Regions from separate parts of the Variovorax sp. GW821-FHT10B04 genome, predicted to be linked through region 2. Evidence: predicted binding sites of a transcription regulator. Region 2 holds the regulator's gene; the other holds the start of a gene.
The links. The regulator HrcA, encoded in region 2, represses chaperone genes, less so after heat shock. The targets are predictions, from matches to a motif close to TTAGCACTCNNNNNNNNNGAGTGCTAA.
Positions count from the first base shown of each region.

Region 1: AC07PZ_RS14485 (co-chaperone GroES) is a predicted target of HrcA. The motif match lies at 2,308-2,334, and genes of this name have one in related genera.

Region 1 is NZ_JBWKNQ010000005.1:105,234-117,133, forward strand. It holds gene ureE (urease accessory protein UreE) at 1-293, shown strand, start outside; gene AC07PZ_RS14470 (urease accessory protein UreF) at 293-982, shown strand; gene ureG (urease accessory protein UreG) at 1,000-1,650, shown strand; gene AC07PZ_RS14480 (hypothetical protein) at 1,671-2,117, opposite strand; gene AC07PZ_RS14485 (co-chaperone GroES) at 2,423-2,713, shown strand; gene groL (chaperonin GroEL) at 2,767-4,419, shown strand; gene AC07PZ_RS14495 (type IV pilin protein) at 4,575-5,015, shown strand; gene AC07PZ_RS14500 (pilus assembly FimT family protein) at 5,009-5,509, shown strand; gene AC07PZ_RS14505 (type IV pilus modification PilV family protein) at 5,487-5,924, shown strand; gene AC07PZ_RS14510 (PilW family protein) at 5,921-6,625, shown strand; gene AC07PZ_RS14515 (hypothetical protein) at 6,622-8,691, shown strand; gene pgi (glucose-6-phosphate isomerase) at 8,741-10,300, opposite strand; gene tal (transaldolase) at 10,297-11,250, opposite strand; gene AC07PZ_RS14530 (lipocalin family protein) at 11,360-11,900, shown strand, end outside.
Region 2 is NZ_JBWKNQ010000007.1:49,750-61,649, forward strand. It holds gene rpoZ (DNA-directed RNA polymerase subunit omega) at 1-97, shown strand, start outside; gene AC07PZ_RS18070 (RelA/SpoT family protein) at 189-2,444, shown strand; gene greB (transcription elongation factor GreB) at 2,479-3,042, opposite strand; tRNA gene AC07PZ_RS18080 (tRNA-Arg) at 3,102-3,178, opposite strand; tRNA gene AC07PZ_RS18085 (tRNA-Ile) at 3,249-3,325, opposite strand; gene hrcA (heat-inducible transcriptional repressor HrcA) at 3,390-4,394, opposite strand; gene AC07PZ_RS18095 (NAD kinase) at 4,423-5,319, shown strand; gene recN (DNA repair protein RecN) at 5,320-7,008, shown strand; gene rapZ (RNase adapter RapZ) at 7,005-7,880, shown strand; gene mutY (A/G-specific adenine glycosylase) at 7,849-8,943, opposite strand; gene mutM (bifunctional DNA-formamidopyrimidine glycosylase/DNA-(apurinic or apyrimidinic site) lyase) at 8,982-9,797, opposite strand; gene AC07PZ_RS18120 (tetratricopeptide repeat protein) at 9,880-11,700, shown strand; gene AC07PZ_RS18125 (lipoprotein insertase outer membrane protein LolB) at 11,715-11,900, shown strand, end outside.

The DNA.
Region 1 (11,900 bases), on a different contig from region 2:
ACCACCTGAAGATCGAGCCCGACCACGTGCTGGCCGCCATGCTGCGCTCGATGCATCTGATCGTTCATGAAGCCGAGGAAGCCTTCGAGCCCGAAGGCGGCGCCTACGGTTCGCATGGTGCGACGGGCGGTCACAGCCACGGGCACGGGCACGGACACGATCACGCGCACGGACACGATCACGCGCACGACCATGGACATTCGCACGGCAAGACCCCGGTCGGCCCGGTCCTGCACCCGGATGCGTACGGTGGCGCGCACGACCATGACCACGGTCACGACCACGCCCACTGATGCCCGACTCACCGGGCGCCCTGCCCGCCTCCAGCCTGCTGCAGCTGATCTGGCTCGCCTCGCCGGCCCTGCCGATCGGCGGCTTCTCGTATTCCGAGGGGCTCGAGGCCGGCGTCGAATCGGGCGAGCTGGCGAGCGAGGCCAGCGCCGCCGACTGGATCGCCGATCAGTTGCACCTGAGCCTGGCGCGTGCCGACCTGTCGATCGTCGCGCAGGCCATCGCCGCCTGGCGCAGCGGCGACGTGGCGCGTCTCCATGCGCTCAACGCCTGGGTGCTGCAGACGCGCGAATCGGCCGAGTTCCTGCTCCAGACCGAACAGATGGGCCGCTCCTTCGTCGAATGGCTCAAGCTCCATCACGCCGACGTTGCCGCCCGCTTTGACGGCATGTCGATCACCTATCCGGTGGCGTTCGCCTTCGCCGCCAGCCGCACCGACGCAGGCGTGCGCGACAGCTGCCTGGCCTTCGCCTTCGGCTGGGCCGAGAACATGACCGGTGCGGCCGTCAAGTGCGTGCCGCTGGGCCAGAGTGCCGGCCAGCGCATGCTGGGGCGGCTCGCGCAGGAAATCCCGGCTGCGGTCGACCTGGCGATCGCCCTGCCGGACGACGCCCGCCAGGCCTTTTCACCCATGCTCGCCATCCATTCGGCGCGGCACGAAACCCAATATTCCCGGCTCTTCCGGAGCTGATTCCAGAGACTCGAACGATGGCTTCCGCACTGCACCACATTCCTCATCGCACCAAGAAACTGCCGCCCCTGCGCGTGGGCATCGGCGGACCGGTCGGCTCCGGCAAGACGACGCTGCTGGAGATGCTCTGCAAGGCGATGCGCGACAAGTACGACCTGATCGCGATCACCAACGACATCTACACCAAGGAAGACCAGCGCCTGCTGACGGTCGCCGGTGCGCTGCCGGCCGAACGCATCATGGGCGTGGAAACCGGCGGTTGCCCCCATACGGCGATCCGCGAGGACGCATCGATCAACCTCGAGGCGATCGACCGCATGCTGGGCGACTTTCCGGACGCCGACATCGTGTTCGTCGAGAGCGGCGGCGACAACCTGGCGGCGACCTTCAGCCCCGAATTGAGCGACCTCACGATCTACGTGATCGACGTCGCGGCGGGCGAGAAGATCCCGCGCAAGGGCGGCCCGGGCATTACCAAGAGCGACCTGTTCGTGATCAACAAGACCGACCTGGCGCCCTACGTCGGCGCCGACCTGGGCGTGATGGAAGCCGACACGCAGCGCATGCGCCGCCAGCGGCCTTACGTGATGACCAACCTGAAGACCAACACCGGCCTGGCCGAAGTCGTCGCGTTCATCGAGAAGCGCGGGATGCTGGTCGACGCCTGAGCCCGGCTCGGCGGACGACGTCAGAGCTCGCCGCCGTCCTTGAGCTGCCGCGCCTTGTAGACCAGCCGCACGCTGGCGCGGCGCGGATCGTCGACATGCTGCGCATAGACATCGGTGTCGCCCGACACCCACGACGCATAGGCATTGCCCGGATCGCGTGCGCCGACTTCGGGGCCGAACGCGGCGCGCCCCCACTCCAGCAACTGCGCGAAGGCAGCCGCGCCATGGTCGGGCTCGACCTGCGCCGCCGCGACGTACTCGACACGCCGCAATATGCCCGCAGCAAAGTAGAAGGTCGCCTCGAACGGCAAGCCGGCCAGCACCGTCGGCGCCAGCCGCCAGCTTCCGGCCAGGCCACCAGGCAGGCGCTGTGGGCGCGCCACGCGCTCCAGGGCCGGCACCACCGCCTGCAGCGCATCGGCGCTCATGCCGATCTGCACGCCGGGCGGCAGGGCCTGTGCGTGCACGGCCGTCAGGCAGAACGCCGGCAAAGCCCCCGTCAGAAGGCGGAGGACAGTCAGGGAAAAGATTCGCATCACAAGAACAATATCTCAGTCGGCGGAAGCGAAGAACGCGGGCTCGGCGCTGTCGGACTTCGATGGCAAGTCGAAGTTCAGGAAAACCGCGGTCTTGAAACCGACACAAAAGCCCGTATCATTAGCACTCGCTGAAGCTGAGTGCTAACAACCAGCCAACGCTTCGAGTCGACCGGCTGTCGCCCCGTCTTGGGAACGACACCACAACCAAACCCCGTTTCTTTCCAGGAGATGCAATGAACCTTCGTCCTTTGGCCGATCGCGTGATCGTCAAGCGTGTTGACAGCGAAACCAAGACCGCCTCCGGCATCGTCATCCCCGACGCAGCCGCTGAAAAGCCCGATCAAGGCGAAGTCCTGGCCGTCGGCCCGGGCAAGCGCAACGACAAGGGCGAACTGGCCGCACTGACCGTCAAGGTCGGCGACCGCGTCCTGTTCGGCAAGTACAGCGGCCAGACCGTCAAGGTCGGCGGCGACGAGCTGCTGGTCATGAAGGAAGACGACCTGTTCGCAGTCGTCGAGAAGTAATTCTTCTCCATCGCTCCCTTCCCATCATTCAAATCCTTTCGGAGTAAATCAACATGGCAGCAAAAGACGTCGTCTTCGGCGGTGAAGCCCGCGCTCGCATGGTCGAGGGTGTCAACATCCTGGCCAACGCGGTCAAAGTGACCCTGGGCCCCAAGGGCCGCAACGTGGTGCTCGAACGCTCGTTCGGCGCCCCCACCGTCACCAAGGACGGTGTGTCGGTCGCGAAGGAAATCGAACTCAAGGACAAGCTGCAGAACATGGGCGCCCAGCTCGTGAAGGAAGTGGCCTCCAAGACCAGCGACAACGCTGGTGACGGCACCACGACCGCCACGGTACTGGCACAAGCCATCGTTCGCGAAGGCTTCAAGTACGTGGCCGCGGGCATCAACCCGATGGACCTGAAGCGCGGCATCGACAAGGCCGTCACGGCCCTGGTCGCCGAGCTGAAGAAGGCTTCGAAGCCCACGACCACGTCGAAGGAAATCGCACAAGTCGGCTCGATCTCGGCCAACAGCGACGAAACCATCGGCAAGCTCATCGCTGACGCGATGGACAAGGTCGGCAAGGAAGGCGTGATCACCGTGGAAGACGGCAAGTCGCTGGACAGCGAACTCGACGTCGTCGAAGGCATGCAGTTCGACCGCGGCTACCTGTCGCCCTACTTCATCAACAACCCGGAAAAGCAATCGGCGATTCTGGACAACCCCTTCGTGCTGCTCTACGACAAGAAGATCAGCAACATCCGTGACCTGCTCCCCACGCTGGAACAAGTCGCGAAGTCGGGCCGTCCGCTGCTGATCATTGCCGAAGAAGTCGAAGGCGAAGCCCTGGCGACGCTGGTCGTGAACACGATCCGCGGCATCCTGAAGGTCGTGGCCGTCAAGGCACCTGGCTTCGGCGACCGCCGCAAGGCCATGCTGGAAGACATCGCCATCCTGACGGGCGGCAAGGTCATCGCCGAAGAAGTCGGCCTGACGCTCGAGAAGGTCACGCTGGCCGACCTGGGCCAGGCACAACGCATCGAAGTGGGCAAGGAAAACACGATCATCATCGACGGCGCTGGCGCTGCCGGTGACATCGAAGCCCGCGTCAAGCAAGTGCGCGTTCAGATCGAAGAAGCGACCAGCGACTACGACCGTGAAAAGCTGCAGGAACGCGTGGCCAAGCTGGCCGGCGGCGTTGCAGTGATCAAGGTCGGCGCTGCCACCGAAGTCGAAATGAAGGAAAAGAAGGCTCGCGTCGAAGACGCCCTGCACGCCACCCGCGCTGCAGTGGAAGAAGGCGTCGTGGCTGGCGGCGGCGTGGCTCTGCTGCGTGCCAAGCAAGCTGTCGGCGACTCGATCAAGGGCGACAACGCCGACCAGGACGCCGGCATCAAGCTGGTGCTGAAGGCCGTCGAAGCGCCTCTGCGCGAAATCGTGAACAACGCCGGCGGCGAAGCCTCGGTGGTGGTGAACGCCGTGTTGGCCGGCAAGGGCAACTACGGCTTCAACGCTGCGAACGACACGTACGGCGACATGCTCGAACTGGGCATCCTGGATCCGACGAAGGTCACCCGCACCGCACTGCAGAACGCCGCTTCGGTGTCCTCGCTGCTGCTGACGACCGAAGCCATGGTCGCGGAAGCACCGAAGGAAGAGTCCGGCGCTGGCGGCGGCATGCCCGACATGGGCGGCATGGGCGGCATGGGTGGCATGGGCATGTAATTGCCTGTGTGAGCCTCCTGCTCACAATCAAAAAGGGCCGCGCAAGCGGCCCTTTTTTCGTTCATTCAGCCTGTAAAGGAAATTGACAATCGGCGGGTACCATACGCATCGTTACCCCCGCCGGGGCAGATCATTTCAGAGGAAAAGCAGCGCAGATGGCCAACGCTTTGCCAGCGCGTCTTCGCGGCCGTGGACCATCGGGTTTCACGCTGATCGAAGTCATGGTGGTCGTCGCGATCGTGGCCATCCTCGCAATGGTCGCATTGCCGACCTATGCGACGTACATCAAGAAAAGCCGTGCACGCTCCGCAGCCAGCGACCTGATCTCGCTGAGCCTGAATCTGGAGAACGGCTTCCAGAAGACGTTGAGCTATCCGGTCACGACAACAACCGCCACGGCGGACACGCAGAAGGCAATGCCAGGCTGGACGCCGACGCAGAGCGCCTATTTCACCTACACGCTCACATCGACGGCCTCGCCGTCCGCCTACACCGTCACGGCCGCCGGCTTCGACGGCATGGACTGCACGCTGGTCCTCCAGAGCGACAACACGCGCACGGCCACCGGCGACGCCTGCGGATTCACCACATGGTGAGCCACGGCACCGCGGGCAGCCCGCAGATACAGCGACAGCGCGCGTGCGCACGTGGTTTCACGCTGGTCGAGCTGATGGTGACGATGACGATCCTCGCGCTGCTGCTGGCCGCAGCCGTTCCACTGACGACCGCCTGGATCAACGGCGCACGCGTGCAGGACGCGCAAAGCCGCCTGCTGCAGGGCTACAGCGTCGGCAAGGCGATCGCGCTGCGCAATCCGACGCAGGCGCAAGTGCCGGACCCGGCGGCGGGCCTTCGGCTCACCGCTGACGGCACGCTGCTCGCCTGTTCCGGCGACCCGGCTGCCAGCAGTTGCGCCGTCGGCGAGGCAGCCGTGAAGTGGCAGACCGTGCTTCCCGCAGGCATCACCGTCGTCCTTGGCGACAACGCGACGACGCGCACGCTCGGCATCGACAACACCAGCCTGCCGCTCGGTGCGGCCCGCTTCCTGATCAGCAAGGGCGACCAAAATGCCGGCGGCACGTTCCAGTAGCCGCAACGCCCAGCGCGGCGACGCGATGCTCGAGGCGCTGATTGCGATGGTGCTGCTCGGCGTCATCGGCCTGGGCTTGAGCTATGCAGCCGCGCGCACGCTTTATGGCCAGCGCTATCTCAATACGCAGAACATGGCGGTGACGCAATTGCGGCAGGTGTTGCAGCAGACCGGCGTGACTGCGCTGTGCATCGACGGGGTTGCGCCTTCGGCTCTCCACATGGCCGGCAACGACTTCACGCTCGACTTCAGTTGCCAGCGCGGCAATGTGACCATCAGCCTGCCCGACGGCAGCAACGCGGTCACGCTGAGCGGCGCCACCGCCCCGGTCACTGCATTGAGCCTGTCGACACCAAGCACCGCCGCGAGCCGCGCCCTGTTTGGCGGCGACGGCCGGATCGCCGTGCAGCCATGAGCCGGCAGCCGCGCGCGGACCGCGACGCACAACGGGGCGCCGGGCTCATCAGCCTCCTGGTCGGCATCGTGATCTCGATGCTGATCATGCTGGCGATGATGACGCTCTACCGCGACACCATCCACGCCGCGGTCGGTGCCGGCCAGGACGCCAGCGCGGATGGCCAGCGGGCTTCCGGCCTGCTCGCCGCACAGATCCAACTGCAGGGGGCAGGCTTCGGCCTCGCGACGCCGGCACTCGGCACCGATCTCATCGTGCTCGGCAACGCGACGTTCGACAACGGCACGCAACGCCTGAACGGCTCGGTCGCCGCGGCAGGTGTCGACGGCAATGCGATCGTCTGGAGTTTCGATACGCGCAACGGCGCCGGTGTCCAGTGCAGCGGCCTCTATGCGCCAGCCGGCGGCGGCCTGCAACGGCTGCTGCCCACGCCCTGTGCAGCCGGCACGCTTTGGGCCAGCACGACCTGGACGACGAGCACGCTGGTGACCGACACCCGCCCGGTGACGTTCGCGGCGGCCGCCACCGATGCCACGGGCTGCCAGCCTTTCGGCCTGGCCGTCACCGGTGGCGTGCTGGTGACACTGAAGAGTGCGCACAGCACGGTGTCGACGGGTACCACGCCCGTGCCATCGACCCCGCCGGGCCTGCCCATCGAGATCACGGTGTGCCTCGCCAATTTCTCGGCGCCTGCGGCATGACACCACGCTCATCCTCGTCTCGCAAGCGGCGCGCCCGTCCGCATCGCGCGTCGCGCCATCGCCAGCACGGCATGGCCACGGTGCTGGTGATGCTGCTGGTCGGGTTGTCGCTCTCGGCCACGGTGTTCGGGCTGATGCAGCACATCCGCGGCACACAGGAGCAGAGCCTGTCGCTGCACGCCCAGACACAGGCACAGATCAAGGCATGGACGGGCGTGTCGATCGTCCGAAGCTATCTCTCGGGATTGCAGGAATCCGGCCATCTGGCGGATCTGGCGGCGGCGGTGGATGCGGCAGCGGCCAAAGGCACGCCCGGTGTGGACCTCACGCTCACGGGTGTCGACGGCATCACCGCGCGTGTTGCGGCCGTCAGTGCAGTCGGCGCCGGCAGTGGCGACCTCAGGCAATACACGGTGGAAACAACGGGCTCCACGGCGGTCGGCACCCGGGCTGAAGCCAGTTCGACCCTGCAGGTGGTGTTCCAGACCGGCTCGACGGCCACCGCCACCAACACCAACGTCATCTCCTTCAACAAGAACCTGCAGCTCAGCGGAAGCATCCAGGTGCAGGGCGAAGCCGGCAAGAGCTACCAGATCAACGTGCTGGGCGACGTAAGCACCGGCGGCAACAGCATCACGGGCGTCAGCGTGATCAGGTCGACCGGCTCCGTCGATATCGGCAGCGGCTCATCCTTCGACACCTTGCAGGCCAACGGCGACATCCGGCTCACGGGCAGCGTCTCGGGGCAGCAGAACCTGCAGGCGCGCGGCAACATCTGCCTGTCCGGCGCCGCGGCGGCAAGGGGCACGGTGCGCGCCAACGGGTCGGTGGTGGGCGACGGGAGCGCGGCCTTCGGCGACGTGTCGACCATCGGCATCAGCGACAACACCGGCACGGTGCTCTGCGGTGCGCGGCAGCTCGACTGGGGCGCAGACCTGCAGGGCAATTCCGGCGCCGTGAACGTGCGGACCAAGGGCAGCGTGCGGATCAGTTCGGGTTCGATCTCCGGCACGCTGCGGGCCGAGAAGAACCTGGTCGACACCAACTGGGGCGGCACCGAATACGGCGCCGTGGGCGGTACCGTCACAGGCGCCGACCCCGCGACCGCCACCTGGGTGACCGTCACACCCGGCCTTCAGGTGCCGGTGTCGAGCGTGTCCGAGATCGCCATCTCGACTTCGAGCTTCAACGCCAACGAGATCGAGTCGGCAGCCAACTACGTCTTCAAGATAGACAGCAATGGCTACAAGGTGGTCACGGTGCGCAATGTCTCGGGCATTGCCAGCGGCGACTACTTCCTGGGCGACTACGACGGCGGCTACAAGGACTACCTGTGCACTGCGCTGGCCTCGGGTTCGACCAGCGGCAGCCCGAAATGCGCCTCGCCGGCAGTCTCTGTCGCGGTCACGATCTGCAAGGGCTACTCGGACAACAACAACTGCTTCGGCTACGGCAATGGCACCTGGACGCTCAACGGGACGAGCATCGCGCAGGGCATCGCCTGGTTCAAGGGCAACCTGACGGTCGGCAACGGCACGTACTTCAACACCTTCATCGCGACCGGCAACATCGCAACCAGCGGCAGCACGGTCGTCTATGCGCCCAACTACGCCGGTTACAGCGGCGCGGTGAGCGGCGTCACTTATGCACCGACCGGCATCTGCACGAACAGCTACTTCCCGAAGCTCTATCCAACGCAGCTCTGCAACACGACCGCGAAAACCTACGACTACAGCGCGAGCAACGGCCTCGGCAATTACGCGTTGATGGCGGGCAGCACCGACGGCACGACCTACACCGGCGGCAGCATCACGCTGGGGGCGTCGAACACCATCTACGGCAGCATCAAGGCCGGCAACGAATTCAGCAGCGGTGGCAGCACGACGGTGTACGGCTACATCACCGCACTGGCGCAGGGCACGTCGACCAGCAACGCCATGGGCGCATCGACGACGATCAAGCTGACCAACCTGCCTGCGGGCTATGAGCCGGGCGCGAACGGCACCAGCAGCAGCAGTTCAGGGTCGAGCAGTGGCGTGATCGCCCTCTGGAGCCGTTACCTTTGATCGGACAGGGCCGGGCCGTGCCCGGCACGCGGCCCCGTCGCGAGCGAGCTCAGGCCTGGCGAAGCCGCGCCAGCAAGCCAGCCGTGGAGGCGTCGAGGCCCGAAGCGTCGCCCGAAGCAAGCCGTGGCTCGATGTCCTTGGCCAGCACCTTGCCCAGCTCGACACCCCATTGGTCGAAGCTGTTGATTCCCCACAGCGCGCCGCTGGTGAACACGCGGTGTTCGTACATCGCGAGGAAGGCACCGAGCGCCTTTGGCGTGAGCTTCTCGAACACGAAGAAGGTGCTCGGCCGGTTGCCCGGAAAGTTCTTGTGCCCACCCGCGTCGGACTTGCCCACCATCAACGCCTGGGCTTGCGCCAGTGCGTTGGCCAGCAGCTTGGCGTGATGCCCTTCGAGGTGATGCGACGCGTCGCGCACCGCCACGAACTCGAGCGGTGTGACGTCGGTGCCCTGGTGCAGCATCTGGAAATACGCATGCTGGCCGTTGGTGCCGGGCTCGCCCCACAGCACGGGCGACGTGCCGAAGTCCAGCGCTGCGCCGGTCGCATCGACCTGCTTGCCGTTGCTTTCCATCTCCAGCTGCTGAAGATAGGCCGGCACGCGCTTGAGCGCGCTGTGGTACGGCGCGATGCTGCGGCTGGTGAAGCCGTGGAAGTTGCGATACCAGACGTCGAGCAGCCCCAGCCGCACCGGCAGGTTCTGCGCAAGCGGCGCCGTGCGGAAATGCTCGTCCATTGCATGCGCGCCGGCCAGCAGCGCACGGAAGCCGTCGGCGCCGATGGCCAGCGCGATCGGCAGGCCGATGGCCGACCACAGCGAATAACGGCCACCGACCCAGTCCCAGAAGCCGAAGGTGGTCTCGATGCCGAAGCTGCGCGCAGCGTCGACGTTGGTGGTGAGCGCAGCGAAGTGGCGTGCGATGTCGGTGCCGCCGGACTGCGTGAACCAGCGCTTGGCCGACTGCGCATTGGTCATCGTCTCGGCCGTCGTGAAGGTCTTGGACGCGATCAGGAACAGCGTGTGTTCCGGCGCCAGGCCCTTGAGCACGCCATCGAGCTCGTGGCCGTCGACGTTGGAAACGAAGTGGAAGCGCTTGCCCGGCGCCACGAATTCGCCCAGCGCCAGCACCGCCATCTGCGGGCCGAGATCGGACCCGCCGATGCCGATGTTGACCACATCGGTGATCGTGTGATCGCCGCGCACCTTCTCGGCCCAGGCGAGCATCGCGTCGAGCGTTGCATGCACCTGCTTCAGCTCGGCAGCATTGCGCGCCTGCGCACGGGCGTCGTCCGCCGGTGCGCGCAGCAGGAAATGCATCACCGCGCGGTCTTCGGTGTTGTTGATGTGCTCGCCTGCGAACATGGCGTCGCGGTGCGCTTCGAGACCACATTCGCGCGCCAGCGCCAGCAGCAAGTCCTCGGTCTGCGCATCGATCAAACTCTTCGAGAGATCGCCGAACACATACGGCGCCGATTGGCTGAACCGCTCGAAACGCCCGCCGTCCGCTGCAAAAGCCTCGCGCAGGTCAAAGCCTGCGCCGGTGCTCTCGTAGTGCGCCTGCAGCGCCTTCCAGGTCGCTGCGCGATCGCAGCGCAAACCGAAGCTCATACGACCGCTTCCATCAGCTTTTCGAGCTTGACCGCGTCGGCTGCGAAGGCACGGATGCCTTCGGCGAGCTTCTCGGTCGCCATCGCGTCCTCGTTGAGCGCGAAGCGGAAGCCTGGCTCGTCGAAGGTGACCTTGGGGATGTCCAGGTCCTTCGAAGCCTTGGCGTCGAGCGCATGCTTCAGCGGTGCGTCGCTGGCAGCGAGCTCGGCCAGCAGGTCGGGGCTGATGGTCAGCAGGTCGCTGCCGGCCAGGGCTGCGATCTGGCCCACATTGCGGAAGCTGGCACCCATCACTTCGGTCGCGATGCCGTGCTTCTTGTAGTAGTCGAAAATCTGCCGCACCGACTTCACGCCGGGGTCGTTGGCGCCAGCATTCGCAGCCTCGTCCCACTGGCTGCCGGCCGATTTCTTGTACCAGTCGTAGATGCGGCCGACGAAGGGCGAGATCAGCTTGACGCCGGCTGCGCCGCACGCCACGGCCTGCGCAAAGGAGAACAGCAGCGTGAGATTGGTGTGGATGCCCTTTTGCTCCAGATGGCGGGCGGCTTCGATGCCTTCCCAGGTCGAAGCGATCTTGACCAGCAGGCGCTTCTCGGTGTCGATGCCTTCGGCGCGGTAGAGCGCCACGATGCGCTCGGCGCGCGCCACGGTGGCCGCGGTGTCGAAGCTCAGGCGCGCGTCGACTTCGGTCGACACCCGGCCCGGAATCAGCGTGAGGATCTCGGTGCCGAAGCGGACGAGCAGGCGGTCGATGACCTCATCGACGGGCTTGCCCTTGTGCTTCTTCACGGCCTCTTCGAGCAGCGGCTTGTAGTCGGCCTTCTGCACGGCCTTCAGGATGAGCGACGGATTGGTCGTCGCGTCCTGCGGCTTGAACTGGGCAAGTTGACGGAAGTCGCCGGTGTCGGCAACCACGGTGGTCCATTGGCGGAGGGCGTCGAGTTGGTTCATGCAAAACATTATCCCGCCGCAAAACTACATTGCGTGTCGTCCGCGACTGACGGTCCATACGCTGTTGCCCACATAGCGTCGAGGTTTGTCCGCTTACAGAGGGAATCCCATGTCGACCCGCAAAAACCGCGCGCTCCCGCCCCCCCCCGCTTTCGATGACCATGCGCGCAGCGTGTCCATCGGCACACTGGCCGCAGCCTTCTGCGTCGGAGGCACCCTGACGCTGCTTGCGATGAACGAGGTGCGCAAGAAGCGCCGCCGCGTCGTTGCCGGTCCCGCGGACGGCGCACCGCTGATGCGTGCGCCGCTGCAGGTGGTGGCGCCCGTCGACGTCAAGCGCTATGCCGGCATGTGGCATGAGCAGGCGCGCCTGCCGAATCGTTTCCAGAAGCAATGCACCGGGCCGGTGACCGCGCAATACACCCCGCTGGCGGACGGCAGCATCGAGGTGCGCAACCGCTGCATCCTGGCCGACGGGAATTTCGAGGAGGCGGTGGGTACCGCGCGCACCGTGCCCGTGGCCGGCCTGCCAGGCGCAGGACGGCTCGAGGTGCGTTTTGCACCATCGTGGCTGTCCTGGATTCCTGCGGTGTGGGCCGACTACTGGATCCTCAAGCTGGACCGGGACTACCAGGTCGCGCTGGTCGGCA
Region 2 (11,900 bases):
CAAGATCGAGAGCAAGAACAAGCCGGCCGTGACCGCGCTGCGCGAGATTGCAGAAGGCAAGATCGGCATCGAAATGCTCAAGAAAGTGCCCGGCTGATTGACGCAGCCCCACAACAGAAAGCACCGCAACGCGGTGCTTTTTTTATCCCTGAATACCCCTTCACCAGAGCCACGCTAAAGTGGCAGACATGAGCGCGGTCGCCAAGCCCCAGTCCAACGCCCTTCGCGGCACGCCCCGCCCCAGTCCGGCGGCGCTCAATGCCGCGGCCGCAAGTTTTGCAGCGCTCACGGCCCGGCTCGACTATCTGAGTCCGGAAGACACCGATCTCGTCCGGCGCGCCTATCGTTTCGCCGATGAGGCGCACCTCGGCCAGCTGCGCAACAGCGGCGAGCCTTACATCACGCATCCGATCGCGGTCGCAGCGCAATGCGCCGAATGGAAGCTCGATGCCCAGGCGCTGATGGCCGCCCTGCTGCACGACGCGATCGAGGACTGCGGCGTCACCAAGTCCGAGCTGATCGAACGCTTTGGCGCACCCGTTGCGGAACTCGTCGACGGCCTGACCAAGCTGGACAAGCTCCAGTTCGATACACGCGAAGAGAACCAGGCCGAGTCCTTCCGGAAGATGCTGCTGGCCATGGCACGCGATGTTCGCGTGATCCTGGTCAAGCTTGCGGACCGCACGCACAACATGCGCACGCTGTCCGACGCACCTCGCGAGAAATGGGCCCGCATCTCCAGCGAAACGCTGGAAATCTATGCCCCGATCTCGTATCGCCTCGGACTGAACCAGACGTACCGCGAACTGCAGGAGCTCTCGTTCCGCTACCTGCGACCATGGCGTTATGCCATCCTCGCCAAGGCTGTTGCCAAGGCCCGCGGACGCCGACGCGATCTGATCCAGAAAGTGCAGCGCGAACTCGAGACCGCCTTCACCGCCGCCGGCATGAACGTACGCATCGCCGGCCGCGAAAAGACGCTGTATTCCATCTATCGCAAGATGGAGGAAAAGCGGCTCAGCTTCGCGCAAGTCACCGACATCTACGGCTTCAGGTTGATCGTGCCGAACGTGATCGCCTGCTACACGGGGCTCGGCATCCTGCATCAGATGTACAAGCCCTTGCCGGGGAAATTCAAGGACCACATCGCGATCGCCAAGCTCAATGGCTATCAGTCGCTGCACACGACGCTGGTCGGTCCCGCAGGCGTGAACGTCGAATTCCAGCTACGCACCGAAGCCATGCACGTCGTCGCGGAATCCGGCGTCGCGGCCCATTGGCTGTACAAGGCGTCCGAACCCAGTGCGGCCAACAGCGACCGCCTGGGCACCAAGTGGTTGCAGTCGCTGCTGGACATTCAGGACGAGACGCGGGATGCCGCGGAGTTCTGGGACCACGTCAAGGTCGACCTGTTTCCCGATGCCGTCTATGTGTTCACGCCCAAGAGCCAGATCATGGCGCTTCCACGCGGCGCCACGGTGGTCGACTTCGCCTACGCGATCCACAGCAATATCGGCGACCACGCTTCGGCCGCGCGCATCAACGGCGATCAAGTGCCGCTGCGCACCGAGCTGAAGAATGGCGACGTGATCGAAGTGATCACGGCGCCGGTGTCGACGCCGAACCCGGCCTGGCTGGGCTTCGTGCGTACCGGCCGCGCGCGCTCGAAGATCCGCCACTATCTCAAGACGCTCGCGCATGTCGAATCGGAAGGCCTGGGCGAAAAACTGCTGGCACAGGCGCTGCGCGCGGAGGGACTGAGCAAGCTGCCGGCCGACGACGCGGAACATCAGACGCTGTGGGAAAAGCTGTTGCGCTTCACCGGCAGCCGCACCCGCGGCGAGTTGCTGACGGACATCGGCCTCGGCAAACGGGTCGCGAGCATCGTCGCGAAACGGTTGATGGCATTGCTTTCGGAACTTGGCGAGAAGCCCGACGCCCTGCTGCTGAGCCGCGAGCGCTTCACGGCGCACGAGACCGTGTCACAGGGCGCAGTCACTCTCGACGGCAGCGAGAACTCCTCCGTTCGGTTTGCGTTGTGCTGTCGACCGGTGCCGGGCGATGCGATCGTCGGCTACCTGGGTCACGGCGAAGGCCTTGTCGTGCACACGGAGACTTGCGGCGTCGGCCAGCGGCTTCACTACAAGGACAGCGAACGCTTCTTCGCGGTCGAATGGGCAGACGACCCGGTCCGCACCTTCGAAACCGGCGTGGTCATCACCGTGCGGAACGACAAGGGCGTGCTGGCACGCGTGGCGTCGACACTCGCGGATGCCGAGGCCGACATCACGCATGTCGAGATGACCGAAGAAACGCCTCAGGATTCGACCGACCTGCGTTTCGTGATCGCGGTGCGCGACAAGTCGCACCTCGAGGCCGCGCTCCGGGCGGTCAAACGCTCGCCATCGGTACTCTCGGCCAACCGCGTCGTGCCGGCGCCCTGACCGGCGCCATACACGCGCCCTGTTCGACGAATCCTCAGGCTGCGGCCGGGTAGTTGACGGCCAGCACTTCAACCTCCTGGACGCCGGCGGGCGTGACCAGCTTCACCACGTCGCCCTCACGCGACTTGAGCAACGCACGCGCAATCGGCGAAATCCAGCTCACCTGCGCGCGCGCGCTTTCAGCCTCGTCGATCCCGAGGATCGTCACCGTGCGTTCATCGCCGGCTTCATCGGCATAACGCACCGTCGCACCAAAGAACACCTGGTCGCGCCCGTGATGGACCGATGGGTCGGTGATCTCGGCAATTTCCAGGCGCTTGGTGAGAAAGCGGATGCGGCGATCTATTTCACGCAGTCGCTTCTTGCCGTAGAGATAGTCGCCATTCTCCGAACGGTCGCCGTTCTTTGCCGCCCAATGAACCGCCTCGACCACCTTCGGCCGCTCGACGTCCATCAGGGCCAGCAGTTCGTCACGCAGGCGCGCGTAACCCTGCGGGGTGATGTAGTTCTTGCTGCCGGCTGGCAACGCCGGCAGGCCACCGCCTGCGCCGTCGTCATCCTCGTCGGCATCGGTTTCCTTGGTGAACGCCTTGCTCATCGAATGAAACTCCGGAAATGAAAAACCCCCAGAACCTTGCGATTCTGGGGGTATCCATATGGTGCGGCTGGCAGGAATTGAACCCACGACCCCTTGGTTCGTAGCCAAGTACTCTATCCAACTGAGCTACAGCCGCTGAGCTTCAAATTATAGCGTGTTTTTTGGGGCTTCCCGAAAACTCGCCAAATCTTCTTGAAATTTCTGCGTGGTAGGCCGTGATGGGCTTGAACCATCGACCAACGGATTATGAGTCCGCTGCTCTAACCAACTGAGCTAACGGCCCGCGCAGCCCGAGATTCTAGTAGGCCGCTCGCAGCAAAGCCGGGGGGCAACGCCCGGCATGTCCACTATTTACGATAACTGAGCGCGTTGGTCACGAGCCGCGAGGTGATGTCGACGATCTGGATCATCTTGTCGTAGGGCATGCGCGTCGGCCCGATCACGCCGAGCGTGCCGACCACCTGGCCATCGACTTCGTAGTTGGCACTGACGACCGACAGCTCTTCGAATGGCACCACGTGGCTCTCGCCGCCGATGAAGATGCGCACGCCTTCGGCCTTGCTGGACACATCGAGCAATCGCATGATCTGCGCCTTTTGCTCGAACAGATCGAAGGCCCGGCGCAATTGGCCCATGTCGCTCGAAAAGTCGGTCACGGCCAGCAGGTTGCGCTCACCGGCGATCACCACCTCGTCCTGCGCGGCGGTCATGACCTCGGAGCTCGCCTCGACCGCCGCCTGCATCAGCGAAGCAATCTCACCGCGCAATTGCTCGACCTCGGACTTCAGCCGATCGCGCACCTGCTCGATCGACAGGCCCGCGTAGTGCGCGTTGATGTAGTTGGACGCCTCGACCAACTGCGACTGCGAATAGTCGACCTCCGGAAAGATCACCCGGTTCTGCACATCGCCATCGGGCGACACGATGATCACCAGCAACCGGCGGTCGGACAGGCGAAGAAACTCGATCTGCCGAAACACCGAAGCGCGGCGCGGCGCCATCACCACACCAACGAACTGGGACAGGCTCGACAGAAGATTGGCCGCATTCGCGATCACCTTCTGCGGCTGATCGGGCGCGAGACTCTGCGTCGGAAACTGGTCGCGCTGCGCGGTCAGCATGGTGTCGACGAAGAGCCGGTAACCCCGCGCGGTCGGAATACGTCCGGCGGAGGTGTGCGGGCTGGTGATCAGACCCAGCGCTTCCAGGTCGGACATCACATTGCGGATGGTTGCCGGCGAGAGTTCGAGCCCTGCGGATCTGGAGAGCGTGCGTGACCCGACGGGTTGCCCCTCGGCGATGTACCGCTCGACCAATGTCTTGAGCAGCAACTTGGCGCGGTCGTCCAGCATGGTCAGATTTTAGTGTTGTAATTTATGAATGATCCCCCGCTTCCGGCATGTCGCACTCATTGGCAAGTACCAGGCTTCCGGCGCGCGCGCCCAAGCCGGGGCGCAGGACGGCGTCATGGAAGAGATCGGCAGCTTTCTTGAATCGCGTGGCTGTCGCGTGTTCGTCGAGCGTTCGGCCGCCAGCGATGCCGAAGTTGGCCCCTACGAAGCGCTCAGCGTCAAGGAAATCGGCGAGCGCTGCGACCTCGGCCTCGTGGTCGGTGGCGACGGCACCATGCTCGGCATCGGCCGGCTGCTGGCGCCCTATGGCGTTCCGCTGATCGGCATCAACCGCGGACGGCTCGGCTTCATCACCGACATCCCGCTCGACAACTACCAGTCGACGCTCACGCCGATGCTGGCCGGCGAATACGAGGAAGACCACCGCAGCCTCATGCACGCCCATGTGATGCGCGACGGCCACTGCGTGTTCGACACGCTGGCGATGAACGACGTCGTCGTCAACCGCGGCGCGACCTCCGGCATGGTCGAGTTGCGTGTGTCGGTCGGTCGCCATTTCGTGGCCAACCAGCGCGCCGACGGCCTGATCATCGCGTCGCCCACCGGCTCGACGGCCTATGCGCTGTCGGCGGGCGGCCCGCTGATGCATCCGTCGATTCCCGGCTGGATACTCGTGCCCATCGCGCCCCACACCTTGTCCAACCGGCCGATCCTGTTGCCGGACGCGGATGAGATCACGATCGAACTGGTATCCGGCCGCGACGCCAGTGCCAATTTCGACATGCAGTCCCTCGCATCGGTCGAGATCGGCGACCGCGTCGTCGTGCGGCGCTCGGACTACCGCGCGCGTTTTCTCCATCCCAAGGGCTGGAGCTACTTCGACACGCTGCGCAAGAAGCTGCACTGGAACGAAGGAGGTTCCTGAATGGCCCTGCGACGCATTGCACTGCGCGACTTCGTGATCGTGCGCACACTCGACCTCGACCTGTCGACCGGCTTTACCGTCCTCACGGGCGAAACGGGAGCCGGCAAGTCCATCCTGATCGACGCGCTGCAACTGGCCCTCGGCAACCGGGCCGATGCGGGTTCGGTGCGCGAAGGTGCCGAGCGGCTGGACGTGAGCGCCGAGTTCGACGCCGATCCCACGCTGGATGCGTGGCTCGACGAAGGCGGCTTCGAGACCGGCGACGCCCTGCTGCTGCGGCGGACCGTGGACCTGCAAGGCCGCAGCCGCGGCTGGATCAATGGCAGTGCCGCCACGGCGACGCAGTTGCGCGCGCTGGGCGACCAGCTTCTGGACATCCACGGCCAGCACGCCTGGCAAAGCCTGACGCGCCCCGACGCCGTACGTGGCCTGCTCGATGCCTACGCCGGTATCGCGACAGACGCACTCGATGTCGCCTGGCATGCATGGCGCCAAACGCTGTCGACGCTCGACACGGCACGCGCGGCGCAGGATTCGCTGCTGCGTGAACGCGAACGGCTTCAGTGGCAGATCGGCGAAGTGGCCAAGCTCGCTCCAGGCGTCGACGAGTGGGACGAACTTTCCACCAATCACACGCGCATGTCGAACGCACAGTCGCTGATCGACGCTGCCGAAGCGGCTCGCAGCGCGCTGGAAGACGACGAGAACGGCGCGCTCGCCTCGCTCGCGCGCGCCGTCTCGCTGCTGCAGGACTGCGAACGGATCGAACCCGAATTCAAGGCGCTCGGCGAAGTATTGGCTTCCAGCGTCGCGCAGGCCGCCGACGCAGCGCACTCGCTGCACGGCTATCTGCGGCACGCGGATGCGGACCCGCGCGAACTGGCCGCACTCGACGAGCGCATGGGTTCGTGGATGTCGCTGGCGCGGCGCTACAAGCGCACGCCGGCCGACCTGCCGGCACTGCTTGCAGGCTGGCAGGCGGAGTTGCAGACGCTGGATGCCCAGAGCGATCTCGCAGCGCTGGAAAAAGCCGAACAGAACGCATCGCAGCGCTATCAGAAGGAAGCCAAGGCGGTCGGCAAGGCGCGCCAGCAGGCGGCGCCGAAGCTCTCGCAAGCGGTCACGCGCGCGATGCAAGGCCTGGGCATGCAGGGCGGCCGGTTCGAGGTGGCGCTGCAGCCACTCACGCAGCCGGGCCGCGCGGGACTGGAAGACGTGTCGTTCCTCGTCAGCGGTCACAGCGGAAGCACGCCGCGGCCGATCGGCAAGGTGGCGTCGGGCGGCGAGCTCTCGCGCATCGCATTGGCCATCGCCGTCACGACCAGCCAGCTCGGCACCGCGCAGACACTGATCTTCGACGAGGTCGATTCCGGCGTCGGCGGCGCAGTGGCCGAAACGGTCGGACGCCTGATGCAGCAACTCGGCCGCGACCGCCAGGTATTGGCCGTCACGCACCTGCCGCAAGTGGCGGCCTGTGCCGATCATCACCTGCTGGTCGCCAAGCAGCAGACCGCGCAACGCAGCAGCGCGGGCGGCCCGCGGACCGAAAGCGGCGTCTCGGCGCTCGACGACGAAGCCCGCGTGCGAGAGCTCGCCCGCATGCTTGGCGGCGAGCGGATCTCGTCCACCACACTGGCCCATGCACGCGAAATGCTGGGCCGGCAGGCCACGGACGCCGCTACATCATGAATCTCGAACTCGTACTGATCACCGGTATGTCGGGCTCCGGCAAGTCCGTGGCGCTGCATGCGCTGGAAGATGCCGGCTATTACTGCGTCGACAACCTGCCGCCGGAACTGTTGTCGCCGTTCATCGCGCTGCAGCAGCAACAGCAAGGCACGCGCGTGGCCATCGCCATGGATGTGCGCAGCGGCATCTCGCTGCCCATGGTGCCTCAGCAACTGGAGCGTCTGCGCCAGGATGGCATTTCGCTGCGCTCTCTCTTCCTGGACGCCACGACCGACGCGCTCGTGCGGCGCTACTCGGAGACGCGGCGGCGCCATCCGCTGTCACGCCAGGAAGGCCGCACCGACGTGCCGGAGCAGCACCGCGTGCTGGTGCACGCGATCGAACTCGAACGCGAACTTCTCGCCGACCTGCGTGATCGGGCGGACGTGATCGACACCAGCATCATCCGGCCGGCACAGTTGCAGAGCTACGTGAAGTCGCTGATCTCAGCGCCGGAAAGCGCGCTGACGCTGGTCTTCGAATCCTTCGCGTTCAAGCGTGGCGTGCCGCTCGATGCGGACTACGTGTTCGACGTGCGGATGCTGCCCAACCCGCACTACGTGCCGACGCTGCGCTCGCTCACGGGACGCGACCAGCCGGTGATCGACTGGCTGCGCGAACACGACGACGTGGCGCGCATGTACGAGGACATCGAGCTGTTCCTGGGCCGCTGGCTGGATGCGCTGGCACGCGATCACCGCAGCTATGTGACGGTGGCCATCGGCTGCACCGGCGGCCAGCACCGCTCGGTGTTCCTGGTCGAACAGCTGGCGAGGGAATTCGGCGCGCGCTGGGCCACGCTCAAGCGGCACCGAGAACTGGACGCCGGCTGAGCAGCAGCTTGCGCACCGGCGCCGGCAGGCCGAGCGATGTCCAGTCGGCATCGGCAAACCAGCCGCCTTCTTCGCCGGCCGGTACCGCGCGCGCTGCATCATCGATAGACACCACCACCGGATGCAGGTGCAGGTCCTTGTGCGTCAGCACGTGGACGAAGGCCTGCGCGTCGCACGCAGTACCGCGCGCGCTCGGCGCCAGCGCTTGGAGCAAAGAATCCCGGCTGTCGAACACCGGCAGGCAATAGAGGCCGGCCCAGATTCCCTTCGCCGGCCGCTTCTCGAGCCAGATGCGTTCTTGCCCGTCCTCGGCCAGCAGCATCCAGAGCGACTCCGAACTGCGCTTGAGCTTGCGCGTCTTGACCGGGAATTTCTCGGGCGCGCCCTGGCGTAGCGCACCGCAGACGTCGTTCACCGGGCACAACATGCAGGTCGGCCGGCGCGGCACGCAAACCGTGGCGCCCAGGTCCATCACGCCCTGCGTATAGCCCGACATCGCGTCGCCGGGCTCGGCAGGCAGCAATCGGGTCGCGATGTCCCACAGCGCGCGCTCCTGCGCGGCCGACGACAGGTCGCCTTCGAAACCAAGCACGCGCGTGAGCACGCGCTTCACGTTGCCATCGAGGATCGCGACGCGTTCGCCGAAGCAGAAAGCGGCGATCGCCGCCGAGGTCGAACGCCCGATGCCGGGCAAGGTCGTCAGTTCCGCGGCCGTGCGCGGGAACTCGCCGCCGAAACGCGCGACGACCTCTTGTGCGCAACGGTGCATGTTGCGCGCGCGGCTGTAGTAACCTAGCCCGCTCCAGAGGCCGAAGACCTCGTCCTCGCTGCCGGCGGCAAGTGCGGCCACGGTGGGAAAGCGCGCGAGGAAGCGCGCGAAGTAGCCCAGCACCGTCGACACCTGCGTCTGCTGCAACATCACCTCGGACAGCCAGACGCGGTAAGGGTCGCGCGTGTTCTGCCACGGCAGCTCGCTGCGGCCATGGCTGGCCTGCCAGCGCACGATGCGTTCGGCAAATGAGGCGGGCAGCACATGGGCGGCCGCGGGAGAGTCAGTCCGCATGGGTTGGGAAAGCTGTCATGGGTTGCACAAACGGCGTCTCAATACTTCTGGCACACGGGGCAGAAAAAGGTCGAGCGCTGACCCTGGCGGACTTGGCGGATCGGCGTCGCGCACACACGACAAGGCGCAGCGGCACGGCCGTAGACCATCGCATCCAGTTGGAAGTAGCCGCTCTGACCATCGATGTTGGAAAAATCGCGCAACGTGCTGCCGCCGCGTTCCACCGCGCGCGCCAGGATGTCGCGGATGGCGGCATGCAGCTTCAGCGCGCGTGGCCGGCTGATGCGCGACGCGGCCAGCGTCGGACGGATGCCCGCAAGGAACAGCGCTTCGGACGCATAGATGTTGCCCACGCCAACCACCACGTCACCGGCCAGCAGCACCTGCTTGATTGCCGCGTGACGCCGGCGCAGCCCCGCATGGAAGGCATCGAAATCGAAGGTATCGCCCAACGGTTCCATGCCCAGGCCGCCGAGCAGCTTGATGGCGAGCGGCGAGCCCTCGTCCTCCACATAGACCACCGCGCCGAAGCGCCGCGGATCGTTGAGCCGCAATGTGCCGCGGCTGGTGACGAGGTCGAAATGGTCGTGCGCGCCGGCCGGTGGCAAGGCCGCGTCGAAGCGCAGGCTGCCCGACATGCCCAGATGCATCAGCAGCAGACCGGCGTCGAGATCGACCAGCAGGTACTTGCCGCGACGTCGCACGCTGCGCACCACACGCCCGACCAACGACGCAGGGTCGACCGCCAGCGCCCAGCGCAACGGCTTGCCGACACGCACCGCATCGATGCGTGCATCCGCGATGCGCTCGGCGAAACCGCGTCGCGTGACTTCAACTTCGGGTAATTCGGGCATGGAACAAGCGTGACACGAAAACGCGCGGGAACCTGACGCACGCGCCACGCTCTCACAAAAGCCTTGGATTATTATGAGTTCAATGACCTTCCCGCCTCGCCGACTCCGCCTTGCGGCGGCCATCTCCCTTGCTGCGATGGCACTTTCCGTCCATGCGCAGGGGCCCGCAGCCACACCGCCAGCCGCTGAGCCGACGAGTCCAGCGCCCATCGTCCGGCCGCCGCCGGCCGCAGCCGTCGTACCCAAGGCGCCCGAAGAGCCGTTGCGGCCGTCCGCAATGGATGCCACGCTGTTCTACGAAATCCTGGTTGGCGAACTGTCGGTGCGTTCGGGTGATCCCGGTGCGGGCTACGCGCTGGTGCTCGACGCGGCGCGCAAGGCGCGTGACGAGACGCTGTTCCAGCGCGCCGTGGAGATCGCACTGCAATCGCGCTCCGGCGATGCCGCACTGGCGGCTGCGCGCGCCTGGCGCGAGGCCGTTCCCGGATCACGCGATGCGGGCCGCTTCGAACTCCAGATCCTGATCGCCTTGAACCGCATCGGCGACACGGCCGAGCCGCTGCGTGCCTTGGTGGCAGCCACCCCGCTGCCGGAACGGCCACTGCTGATGGCCGTGGTTGCACGCACTTATGCGCGCGCAACGGACAAGAAACTGGCGGCCTCCGTCGTCGAGCAGGCGCTGGCCGACGATCTTGCGAATCCGACGACTGCCGGCGTCGCCTGGACCACGGTGGGTCGGCTGCGCCTGTCCGCCGGCGACGCCACCGGTGCCCTGGAAGCGGCGATCAAGGGGCAATCCGCCGATCCGACGTCCGATGGACCGGCGCTGCTCGCGCTCGAATTGATGGACCCGACGCAGCCGCTGGCTGAGCCGATCGTCAAGCGATACCTCGCAACGCCGAAGGCAACGCCCGAATTGCGAGTGGCCTACGCACGGGTGCTGGCGGAAAACCGCCGCTATGCGGAAGCAAGCGCGGAGCTCGCTGCAGTGACCTCCGCCAATCCGGATCTGCCGGACCCGTGGCTGTTGCTCGCCAGCCTGCAAATGCAGGCTCGGCAGGATGCACAGGCTCAGAGCTCGCTGAAGCGCTACGTCGATCTGGCGAACCAGCAAGGCACGCCGGAGGACCGCAAGCGCGGACTGACGCAGGCATACCTGATGCTTTCCCAGTTGGCGGAGCGCCGCAAGGACTTCACCGAGGCGGAAAGCTGGCTCGCGCGAATCGATGGGTCGGACGACCTGGTGGCAACGCAAATGCGCCGTGCCGCGCTGCTGGCGCGCCAGGGCAAGCTGCAACAGGCGCGGGAACTCATCCGCAGCCTGCCCGAACGCAACGCCGACGACCGCAAGCAGAAGTTCCAGGCCGATGTGCAATTGCTGCGCGACGCCAAGCAATATCAGGTCGCATACGACATGCTCGCGCAAGCCAGCGCCGCAACGCCGGACGACACCGAACTGATCTACGACCAGGCAATGATGGCCGAGAGGCTCAATCGCCTCGACGAGATGGAGCGCTTGCTGCGCCGGTTGATTGCGATCCGTCCGGACAGCCAGAACGCGTACAACGCCCTCGGCTACTCGCTGGCCGATCGAAAGGAGCGCCTTGATGAAGCGCGCACGCTGATCCTCAAGGCGGTGCAACTGGCGCCGCAGGACCCCTTCATTGCCGACAGTCTCGGCTGGGTCGAATTCCGGATGGGCAACAGTGCCGAAGCCATCCGGATCCTCGAGGACGCCTACAAGCGCCGTCCGGACCCGGAAATCGGCGCGCACCTCGGCGAAGTTCTCTGGGCGGCGGGCCAGCGCGATCGCGCCATCGGCATCTGGAAGGAAGCCGTGCTGGCAGACGCCGAGAACGAGACGCTGCAGGAGACACTCAAGCGCCTGCGTGTGAAGCTGTGACGATCGCCGCAGCAGTGATCGCGCCGCGCAGCGGGCGGCGTCTGGCGCTCGCCACAGCCACCGCGGCCATGCTGGTCCTGGCCGGCTGTGCCGCACCCCACGCACCGGTCGTCCGTTCACCCGACGCACAGGCATGGACCGGGCGCCTGTCCTTGCGCATCGACAGCGAACCCGTGCAAAGCTTTGCGGCCCTTTTCGAA